DNA from 2 places in the Pseudarthrobacter sp. C1 genome. Region 1 is predicted to be linked to the other one. Evidence: riboswitches for the same ligand, from Rfam matches in the RefSeq annotation. Region 1 holds a riboswitch; the other holds the start of a gene.

Region 1 (4,674 bases):
TCCTGCCGATGGCGGCGCTGTCCGGGCCGGAGGAGCTGGCATCCGTGAAACTACTGGCGGACATCCCGTCCAACGGTGGGGCCGGCCTGCCCTCGCAGCGGTCCACCATCATGCTCGTAAGCCAGCTGACCGGTGAAACACTGGCCATCCTGGACGGTAAAGTCCCCACCCGGGTCCGTACGGCCGCTGCCAGCGCGGTGGCGACCAAGCTGCTTGCCAGGCCCGGGAGTGCCACCTTGGGGTTGGTGGGGGCGGGGGCCCTGGCGGTGGCACATGTGGAAGCCATGCTGGCCGTCCTGCCGATCAAAAATGTCGTGGTGTGGTCCCGTTCCACTGAGACGGTCGCTGCGTTCTGTGACCGGATTTCCTCATACGGGCTGCACATCACGCGGGCCGCCAGTGTGCAGGAAGTTGTTGAGAACTCGGACGTGCTGTGCACCCTCACGCCAGCGGTTGAGCCGCTGGTCAAGGGGGAGTGGTTCCAGCCCGGACTGCACGTCAACGCCGTCGGATCCCGTCCGCGGCCTGACCACCGGGAGATTGACTCAGCGGGTATGGCGCGGGCGCGGGTCTTCGTGGACAGCCTGGCCACGGCCCAAGCGAAGTCAGGGGGACTGATCGTCCCTGTGGCTGAAGGCGTCATGGGCTTTGACGATGTGGAAGCCGAACTTGGTGACGTGGCGGCCGGGATAAAAGCAGGCCGTCTGGGGGATGAGGACATAACCTTGTTCAATTCGGTGGGTATCGGCCTGCAGGACCTTGCCATCGGGAGGCTCCTGTATGACGCTGCACTCAACCAGGGGGTCGGCACCCGCGTGGAGCTGAATAACTGAGGCAGCCCGGAAGCAGGGCACTGGAACCAACAGGAGGCATCTTTGAGTACCCAGGCGGACGCACCCGCGTCTTCGGCTGATGCTACCCGTGCACGGATCCGGGAGTTGATCATCTCGGGTGACTTCGCGCCCGGTTCACGGCTCAGGGAACGCGAGCTGTCACAGGCCCTGGACGTTTCCCGGGTCCCCGTCCGCGAAGCCCTCCAGCAGCTGGAAGCCGAAGGTTTCATTGACACCTCGCCACGGCGCGGGGCCACCGTCAAGCAGATCACCCTGAGGGACGTCAATGAACTCTTTGATGTCCGGCTCAGCCTCGAGGTCCTCGCCGCGCGGCTCGCCGCCCAGGCCGCCGCCCGGGGTGAGTCCACAGCGCGCCTGCAGCACATGATGGACAAGGCCGAAGAAGCAACCCTGCGCCACGACCACACGGAGATCCCGCTCATCAACACGGCCCTGCACGCGGAGATCGTCTCGATGGGAGGCAACTCGCTGCTCGAGTACTCCATGAAGCCTCTGCTGGGCAGGATGCAGTGGCTCTTCACCCTGACCGGGCACCGTGATCCCCAGGTCCAGTGCGCGGAGCACCTGAGCCTGTGCCGGGCCATCTATGACGGCAAGGCCGAACTTGCGGCGGCGCTGGCGTTCGCCCATGTGGAGCTGGGCCGGGAACCATCACTGCAGGGGCTGGCCGGGCAACTGCCTGAAAACTGACCCGGCCGGAAGTTCAAGGTTCGACGGCGGGGCTACCGCGGACTTTTGTCAACGACGCAGAACCTGTTGCCGTCGGGGTCGGCGAGGACCACGAAATCGGGGTTCTCCGGGTACAGGTCCCAGTCGACGCGCTGGGCGCCGAGTGAAACCAGCCGTTGCACCTCGGCGCCCTGATCGTCCGCATACAGGTCCAGGTGAATGCGCGGGTGCTCCTGGACCGGCGTTTCGCTCAGCATGAGGGCGAGCTGCGCTCCCGGGCCCGCTGCTGGCACCAGGATCACCCAGGTTTCGTCCCCGGGCTCCTGCGGGACGTAGCCGAGGGCGGCGTGCCAAAAGGCGGTTGCGCGGGCGACGTCGTTGACGCCGAGGACGGTGCTGCCTATGGTCAACATCCGCCCAGCCTAAACCCGCTGCCCGGAGCCTGTCTTGCCCCGGAGCCGGACCCCTGAGCCGGACGCCGGGGGCGGCCCGGCTAGACTCGCCTGCATGGGGGACAACAACGCACCTGAAGACCGCAAAACTCCGCCGCCTGCCCGGGTTCTTGCCGCCGTCGTTCCCATCGCTGGCCTTGTGACGGTAGTGGCGGGGTGCCTCGTAGCATGGAGCAACGCGGACGCCAGCTTCGGCTGGTTCGCCTACGCGCCGCTGAGCAACCAGCTTTTCAGCGGCAGCGGCATCGCCTTGGTTACCCAAGGTACACAGATCGGCCTGGCCGTCGCCGTCGTCGGACTGCTCGTCCTGGCGTTCTGGGCGGGGTACCGGCTGGGCAGGGAAGCCTCCCGCTAGAACTTCCGGAAGCCTCCTAATTGCACCGTCTCCGTGCACCTGATGCCTTCGAGCACGTCGGGCGCGTCCCGCCGTCGTAAGCCTGACTTGGAAAGACGCGGATTTTGCATCCAGCCCCATAACCCGGTAAGGTGTGAGCCGTGTCACCGACCAGTGGCACGTGCTTATGATCTGCGGCGGGAGAGTCCTGCCGGTACGTTCTGCAGGCGCCGTAGGAGCAAATCCTCCCCAGGAATCTCTCAGGCCCACGTACCGCCGCGGCAAGGCAACTCTGGAAAGCAGTCCGGGCAACCGGGCTCACCGACGGTGCAAGTGGCGCCCCGCTGAACAGCAGGGCAACGCAAAACTCTCAGGTCCAATACAGAGCGGGGAGGAACCCGAATCAAAGTGGCACCGGTTGCCACCTGAATTATGGAGTTCCTCTCATGACGGTTCAATCGTCCCCAACCACCTTCGCAGACCGCCATATCGGCGCGCGCCGCCAGTCCGACATCGACACCATGCTCAAGGCCGTCGGCTACGACACCCTTGATGGCCTCGTGGACAGCGCAGTTCCGGATTCCATCCGCCAGGACAAGCCCCTCACCCTTGAGGGCGCCCTCAGCGAAGTCCAGGTCCTCGCCGAGCTCCGCAAGCTGGCCGGCAAGAACAAGATGGCCGTGCAGATGATCGGCCAAGGCTACTACGACACCGTGACCCCGCCGGTGATCCGCCGCAACATCCTTGAAGCCCCCGCCTGGTACACCGCCTACACCCCGTACCAGCCCGAGATTTCCCAGGGCCGGCTCGAGGCGCTGCTGAACTTCCAGACCATGGTCCAGGACCTCACCGCGCTCCCGGTGGCCAACGCCTCCCTCCTCGACGAAGCCACCGCCGTCGCCGAAGCCGTGCTGCTGATGCGCCGCGCCAACAAGTCCAAGACTGCGAAGGACGGCAAGACCGTCCTCGACGCCGACCTCCTGCCGCAGACCATCGCCATCGTGCTGGGCCGCGCCGAAGCCCTCGGCTTCGAGGTGGAAATCGCAGACCTCACCAACGGACTTCCCGACGGCGAGATCAACGGCGTCGTCCTGCAGCAGCCCGGCGTCTCCGGCCGCGTCTGGGACCAGTCCGCCGTCATCGCCGAAGCCAAGGAGCGCGGCGCGCTTGTCACCGTCGCTGCCGACCTCCTGGCACTCACCCTCATCACCCCGCCGGGCGAGCAGGGCGCGGACATCGCCGTCGGCTCCACCCAGCGCTTTGGCGTGCCGTTGTTCTTTGGCGGACCGCACGCCGCCTACATGGCCGTCCGCGACGGCATGGAACGCACCCTCCCCGGCCGCATCGTGGGCGTTTCCAAGGACAACGCCGGCGTCCCCGCCTACCGCCTGGCACTGCAGACCCGCGAGCAGCACATCCGCCGCGAGAAGGCCACGTCCAACATCTGCACCGCCCAGGCGCTGCTGGCCATCGTCTCCTCCTTCTACGCCGTCTACCACGGCCCCGACGGCCTGAAGGCGATCGCCGAGACTGTCCACAACAACGCCCGCGCCCTGGCCGCCACGCTGAAGACCGCCGGCCGCGAACTGGTGTCCGACACCTTCTTCGACACCCTCACGGTCAGTGTTCCCGGCAAGGCCGCCACGGTGATCACCGCCGCCGAAGCCCGCGGCATCAACCTGCGCCTCATCGACGCGGACACCGTTGGCGTGTCCGTTGATGAAACCACGACGCCGGAGGTCCTCGCCGCGGTTGCCGTCGCCTTTGGCGCCGGTCCCGTTGTGTCCGGTGAGGGCTTCGAGCTGCCCGAATCGGTGCTGCGCACCTCCAGCTACCTGCAGCACCCGGTGTTCAACACGCACCGTTCCGAGACCCAGCTGCTGCGCTACATCCGCCGCCTCTCCGACCGGGACCTGGCACTGGACCGCACCATGATCCCGCTGGGCTCCTGCACCATGAAGCTGAACGCCACCGCCGAGATGGAAGCCATCTCCTGGCCGGAGTTCGCCTCCATCCACCCGTTCGCCCCCGACTCCCAGACCGAGGGCTGGCGCGAACTGATTGCGGGCCTGGAAGCCGACCTCGCCGAAATCACCGGCTACGACCAGGTATCCATCCAGCCCAACGCCGGCTCCCAGGGCGAGCTCGCCGGCCTGCTGGCGATCCGCGGCTACCACCACTCCCGCGGGGACCAGCAGCGCAACGTCTGCCTGATCCCGGCATCGGCGCACGGCACCAACGCCGCCTCCGCCGTGCTCGCGGGCATGAAGGTTGTGGTTGTTGCCACCGCTGCAGACGGCACCATCGACCACGCCGACCTGCAGGCCAAGATCGAGGCCCACAAGGACGTCCTCTCGGCCATCAT
Region 2 (4,674 bases), on a different contig from region 1:
ACGGCCGCAGCTCCACCGTGGCCGGGTCCACCAGCCTGGCCCAGTTCCCTGACGGCCTGATCAGCACCAAGGATGCGATCGAGCGGATCGTGGCTGCCCTTGAGGCTGCCGTTGGCACCATGCGCAAGGTTCACGATGAGGTGGATGAAGAGGATCCCACCACCGCGGACCTGCTGCACGAGTTCATCGCCAAGCTGGAGCAGTTCGCCTGGATGGTCAATGCTGAAACCATGAAGCCCACCGCGAGCGTAACGGCGCCGGACTCTAAGTAGCAGCACCCGCGGCGAAGCGGCCTGCCCGGCGCCCGCGGCCGGAGCCACACGCTCCGGCTGCGGGCGCTTTGCTGTCACCGGCGGGGGCACGCCTGCGGCCTTCAGCTGGCTGCCTTGGGCACCTTCCGGAGTACGACGGCGGCGAGGACTGCCGCCGTCGCCATCAGTACCAGCCCAATCGCTGCGGTGACGTGCACCCCTGACTCGAAGGCCGAGCCGGCGGCCTGCCGGAGGGTGCTGGCCATGGGGCCCGGCAGGCCGGCTGCCAGTTCCATGGCTCCAGCGAGGGTCTCTCGGGCGTGCGCGGTGCTTTGGGCGGGGGCGGTTTCTGCGAGGCCGGCCGGAAGCCGCAGGTTGTGCTGGTAGGAAGCTGTGAGGATGGAACCCAGCACGGCGGTTCCCAAAACGGCGCCAATTTCGTACCCCGTCTCGGAAATCGCTGCCGCCGCCCCGGACTTTTCCGGCGGCACGCTTCCCAGGATGAGATCGTTGGAGATGGTCTCTGCCGTCCCCACGCCCAGTGCAAGGACCAGCAGCGCGCCGAGTAGCAGCGCGGGCCCGCCCCCGGTGCTTCCGAAAGCCACCATGCTGTAGCCGGCGGCGCTCATGGCGAGTCCTGCCGCCACCACGAAGCCCGGCCGTACTTTCCTCACCGCCGGCACCACGGCAAGGCCCGACACCATGGTGGCCGCCAGTGCCGGGACCATGGCCATTCCGGCAGCCGAGGGGGACATGCCTTCAATGAGCTGGAGGTGCTGGGCGAGGAAGAGGATAAAGCCGTTGAATGAAAACAGGGCCAGGATATTGGCAGTGATGGCCATGCTGAACACCCTGTTCCGGAACAGGGACAGGTCCAGCAGTGGACTGTGCAGCCGCTGCTGCCTGCGTACGAAGGCCGCGCCCATTGCCAGGCCGAGCGCCATGGTTCCGAGGGCTGTGGCACCCGGGCCTTCGGTGGCCAGGTCCTTGATCCCGTAAACCATGGGAACCATGGTGAACAGGGAGAGCAGGATGCTGGGCACGTCCACCTTCCCCGGTGACGGGTCCCTGGACTCCGGGATGAAGGCCGGGCCCAGGGTCAGGAGCGGCAGCATGATGGGCACTGCCACCAGGAGTACGGCTCCCCACCAGAACTGTTCCACCAGCCACCCGCCAAGGATGGGCCCCAGTGCGGCGCCGCCCGAGAATCCGGCGGCCCAGATGGCGATGGCCAACCTCCGCCGGTTGGGGTCCGGGAAGATGTTGCGGATCAGGGACAGCGTGGCGGGCATCAGCATGGCGCCGAAGAAGCCAAGGAATGCCCTGCCTGCGATGAGCCATCCGGCGCTGGGGGCAAAAGCGGTTGCTGCCGAGACTGCGGCAAAGCCGATGCTGCCGATGACCAGCAGGCGGCGCCGGCCGATCCTGTCGCCCAGGCTTCCCATGGCAACCAGCAGCCCGGCCAGCACCAGCGGGTAGGCGTCCACAATCCACAGCAGTTCTACCCCCGAGGTGCGGAGGGCGGCGGCAATGGCAGGCAGGGCGAAGGTCAGGGCCGTGTTGTCCACGGCTACCAGCAGGACCGGGAACATCAGCAGGCCCAGCGCCAGCCAGTCGCGCCAGCTGCCCCCGGGCAGGCCTGGCGCGGGCAATGCGGTTGGAGCCGGGCGGATGGTGCTCTGTTGAGAGGCGGCGGGCATGATCATGCTTTAACTATACCGTCTGGACGGTACAGTTAAAAAACAGGTTCGTGACCATGCATGATGGGAACCATGGCCAGAAAACCCGTTGCGCGAGATGCCGTCCTGGATGCCTTCGAAGAACTCCTGATCGACGTGGGGGAGCGGGCTGCCACCCTGGACGCGGTGGCCAAGCGCGCGGGCGTCTCCAAGGGGGGCCTCCTGTACCACTTCCCCAACAAGGAAGCGCTGATCGCCGCCACCCTTGAACGGCTGGACCGCCTGGCAGGGGAGGACCTCGCCGCCATGGCCTCCGCACCGGAGGGGGCGGCGGCATACTTCATCAAGTCGTCGCTGTGGTCCGATACTCCGATGGACCGCTCCTTTGTGGCCGTGACGCGGCTGGCGGAGGTGGCCCACGAGGAAGCCCGCCGCCGCTTCGCCGCCATCCAGCAGCAATGGCTGGAGCTTATCGGGCAGGACGTGGGCACGCCCATGGCAAAGGCAGTGCTGTACATGGGGGACGGGCTGTACTTCAACGCCATGTGGGAAAGCGGGCCGTCCGGGAAGGCGGGGAGCAGGCAGGCGGACGTGGCGGAACTCCTGTCAGCCGTGGAACGGCTACGGGGCTAGCTGACATTTGCCCCCGGGCCCGCGGCATAGGAGAATTGTGCTGTGTGCGGGCCGTTACCCGTGCGCCAGAGACAACCCAAATGAATAGCCTTTGATCTGCGGCGGGAGAGTTCTGCCAGAAGGTACAAGCAGGCGCCGTAGGAGCAATACCTCCCCAGGAATCTCACAGGCCCATGTACCGCCGCGGCGAGGCACCTCTGGAAAGCAGCACGCCGTCCGCTTTGAGGTCCGTTCCCCGGATCCCTTGACTGACGTGCTCACCGACGGTGCAAGCGGTGCCCGCGTGTTCAGGCAACGCGGAAACTCTCAGGTACAGATACAGAGCGGGGAGGACCCGAATCGATGCGGCGTATCCTGCGCCGCCTTAGTTATGGAGTTCCTCGTGACTGTATCTCCGGCCTCCGCCGTTCCGGCCACTGCCACCCCGGCAACTGCCGAACCCGCTTCTGCCGCCACCTTTGTTGACCGGCACATCGGCGCAAGGCGCAAGGCCGACGTCGAAACCATGCTCAAGGCCGTGGGCTACGACACCGTGGACGCGCTGGTTGATACCGCCGTCCCCAAGGACATCCGGCAGGACTCTGCGCTGGAACTGGCAGGTGCGCTGAGCGAGGTGGAGGCCCTCACTGAGCTCCGCCGGCTGGCCGGCAAGAACAAGACCGCGGTGCAGATGATCGGCCAGGGCTACTACGACACCGTCACGCCGCCGGTGATCCGCCGCAACATCCTCGAGGGCCCGGCGTGGTACACCGCCTACACCCCGTACCAGCCGGAGATTTCCCAGGGCCGGCTCGAGGCGCTGCTGAACTTCCAGACCATGGTGCAGGACCTGGTGGGCCTGCCCATCGCCAATGCCTCCCTGCTGGACGAAGCAACGGCCGTGGCCGAGGCCGTGCTGATGATGCGGCGGGCCAATAAGAACGCAGATGCCCGGGACGGCAAGACTGTGCTGGATGCCGACTGCCTGCCGCAGACCATTGCCATCGTGAGGGGACGGGCAGAGGCACTGGGCTTCGAGGTGGAAGTGGCCGACCTTTCCAACGGACTTCCCGACGGCGCCATCAATGGTGTGGTGCTCCAGCAGCCGGGCGCTTCCGGCCGCGTCTTTGACCACGCCGCAGTGATTGCCGACGCCAAGAGCCGCGGGGCGCTGGTGACCGTGGCCGCCGACCTCCTGGCCCTCACCCTCATCACGCCTCCCGGCGAGCAGGGCGCGGACATCGCCGTGGGCTCCGCCCAGCGCTTCGGCGTCCCGCTGTTCTACGGCGGCCCGCACGCGGCCTACATGGCTGTGCAGAAGGGCCTCGAACGCTCCATGCCGGGCCGCCTCGTCGGTGTCTCGAAGGACAATGCCGGCGTTCCCGCCTACCGCTTGGCACTCCAGACCCGCGAGCAGCACATCCGCCGCGAGAAGGCCACGTCCAACATCTGCACCGCCCAGGCGTTGCTGGCCATCGTGGCTTCGATGTACGCCGTGTACCACGGCCCGGAGGGCCTGAAGGCGATCGCCCAGTCAGCACACTCCCACGCGAAGATGCTGGCCGCGTCCCTCAAGGCCGCCGGTTTGGACGTGCTGCACACCAGTTTCTTCGACACCGTCACCGTCTCCGTGCCGGGCAAGGCTGCCGGGATCGTCGCTGCCGCCGAAGCCACGGGCATCAACCTGCGCCTCATCGACGCGGACACGGTGGGCTTCTCCGCCGATGAAACGACAACATCAGAAATTGCCGCCGGGGTGCTGGAGGCCTTCGGCGTCCCGGCCGCCGCGGACGGCGAGGGAGAATTCGCGCTGGATGCCGCCGTCGTGCGTTCCTCCGCGTACCTGCAGCACCCGGTGTTCAACACGCACCGTTCCGAAACCCAGCTGCTGCGCTACATCAGGAAGCTTTCGGACCGTGACCTTGCGCTGGACCGCACCATGATCCCGCTGGGCTCCTGCACCATGAAGCTGAACGCCACGGCCGAGATGGAAGCCATCTCCTGGCCGGAGTTCGCCTCCATCCACCCGTTCGCCCCGGACTCCCAGACGGAGGGCTGGCGCGAACTGATTGCCGACCTCGAGGCGCAGCTGACCGAGATCACCGGGTACGACCAGGTGTCCATCCAGCCCA

What was found. A riboswitch is a leader RNA that binds a small molecule or an ion and turns the genes downstream of it on or off. The one in region 1 is predicted to bind glycine.
Region 2: it holds a riboswitch for glycine, as region 1 does, so the genes downstream of both, gcvP (aminomethyl-transferring glycine dehydrogenase) here and gcvP (aminomethyl-transferring glycine dehydrogenase) in region 1, are expected to answer to the same signal.

What each region holds. Positions count from the first base shown of each region.
Region 1 covers NZ_JAYESK010000016.1:5,679-10,352, reverse strand. The annotation lists gene U7114_RS18610 (ornithine cyclodeaminase family protein) at 1-833, shown strand, start outside; gene U7114_RS18605 (GntR family transcriptional regulator) at 876-1,544, shown strand; gene U7114_RS18600 (VOC family protein) at 1,577-1,936, opposite strand; gene U7114_RS18595 (hypothetical protein) at 2,031-2,330, shown strand; glycine riboswitch at 2,498-2,595, shown strand; gene gcvP (aminomethyl-transferring glycine dehydrogenase) at 2,756-4,674, shown strand, end outside.
Region 2 covers NZ_JAYESK010000001.1:581,227-585,900, reverse strand. The annotation lists gene U7114_RS02560 (Dps family protein) at 1-272, shown strand, start outside; gene U7114_RS02555 (MFS transporter) at 374-1,951, opposite strand; gene U7114_RS02550 (TetR/AcrR family transcriptional regulator) at 2,024-2,563, shown strand; glycine riboswitch at 2,656-2,754, shown strand; gene gcvP (aminomethyl-transferring glycine dehydrogenase) at 2,934-4,674, shown strand, end outside.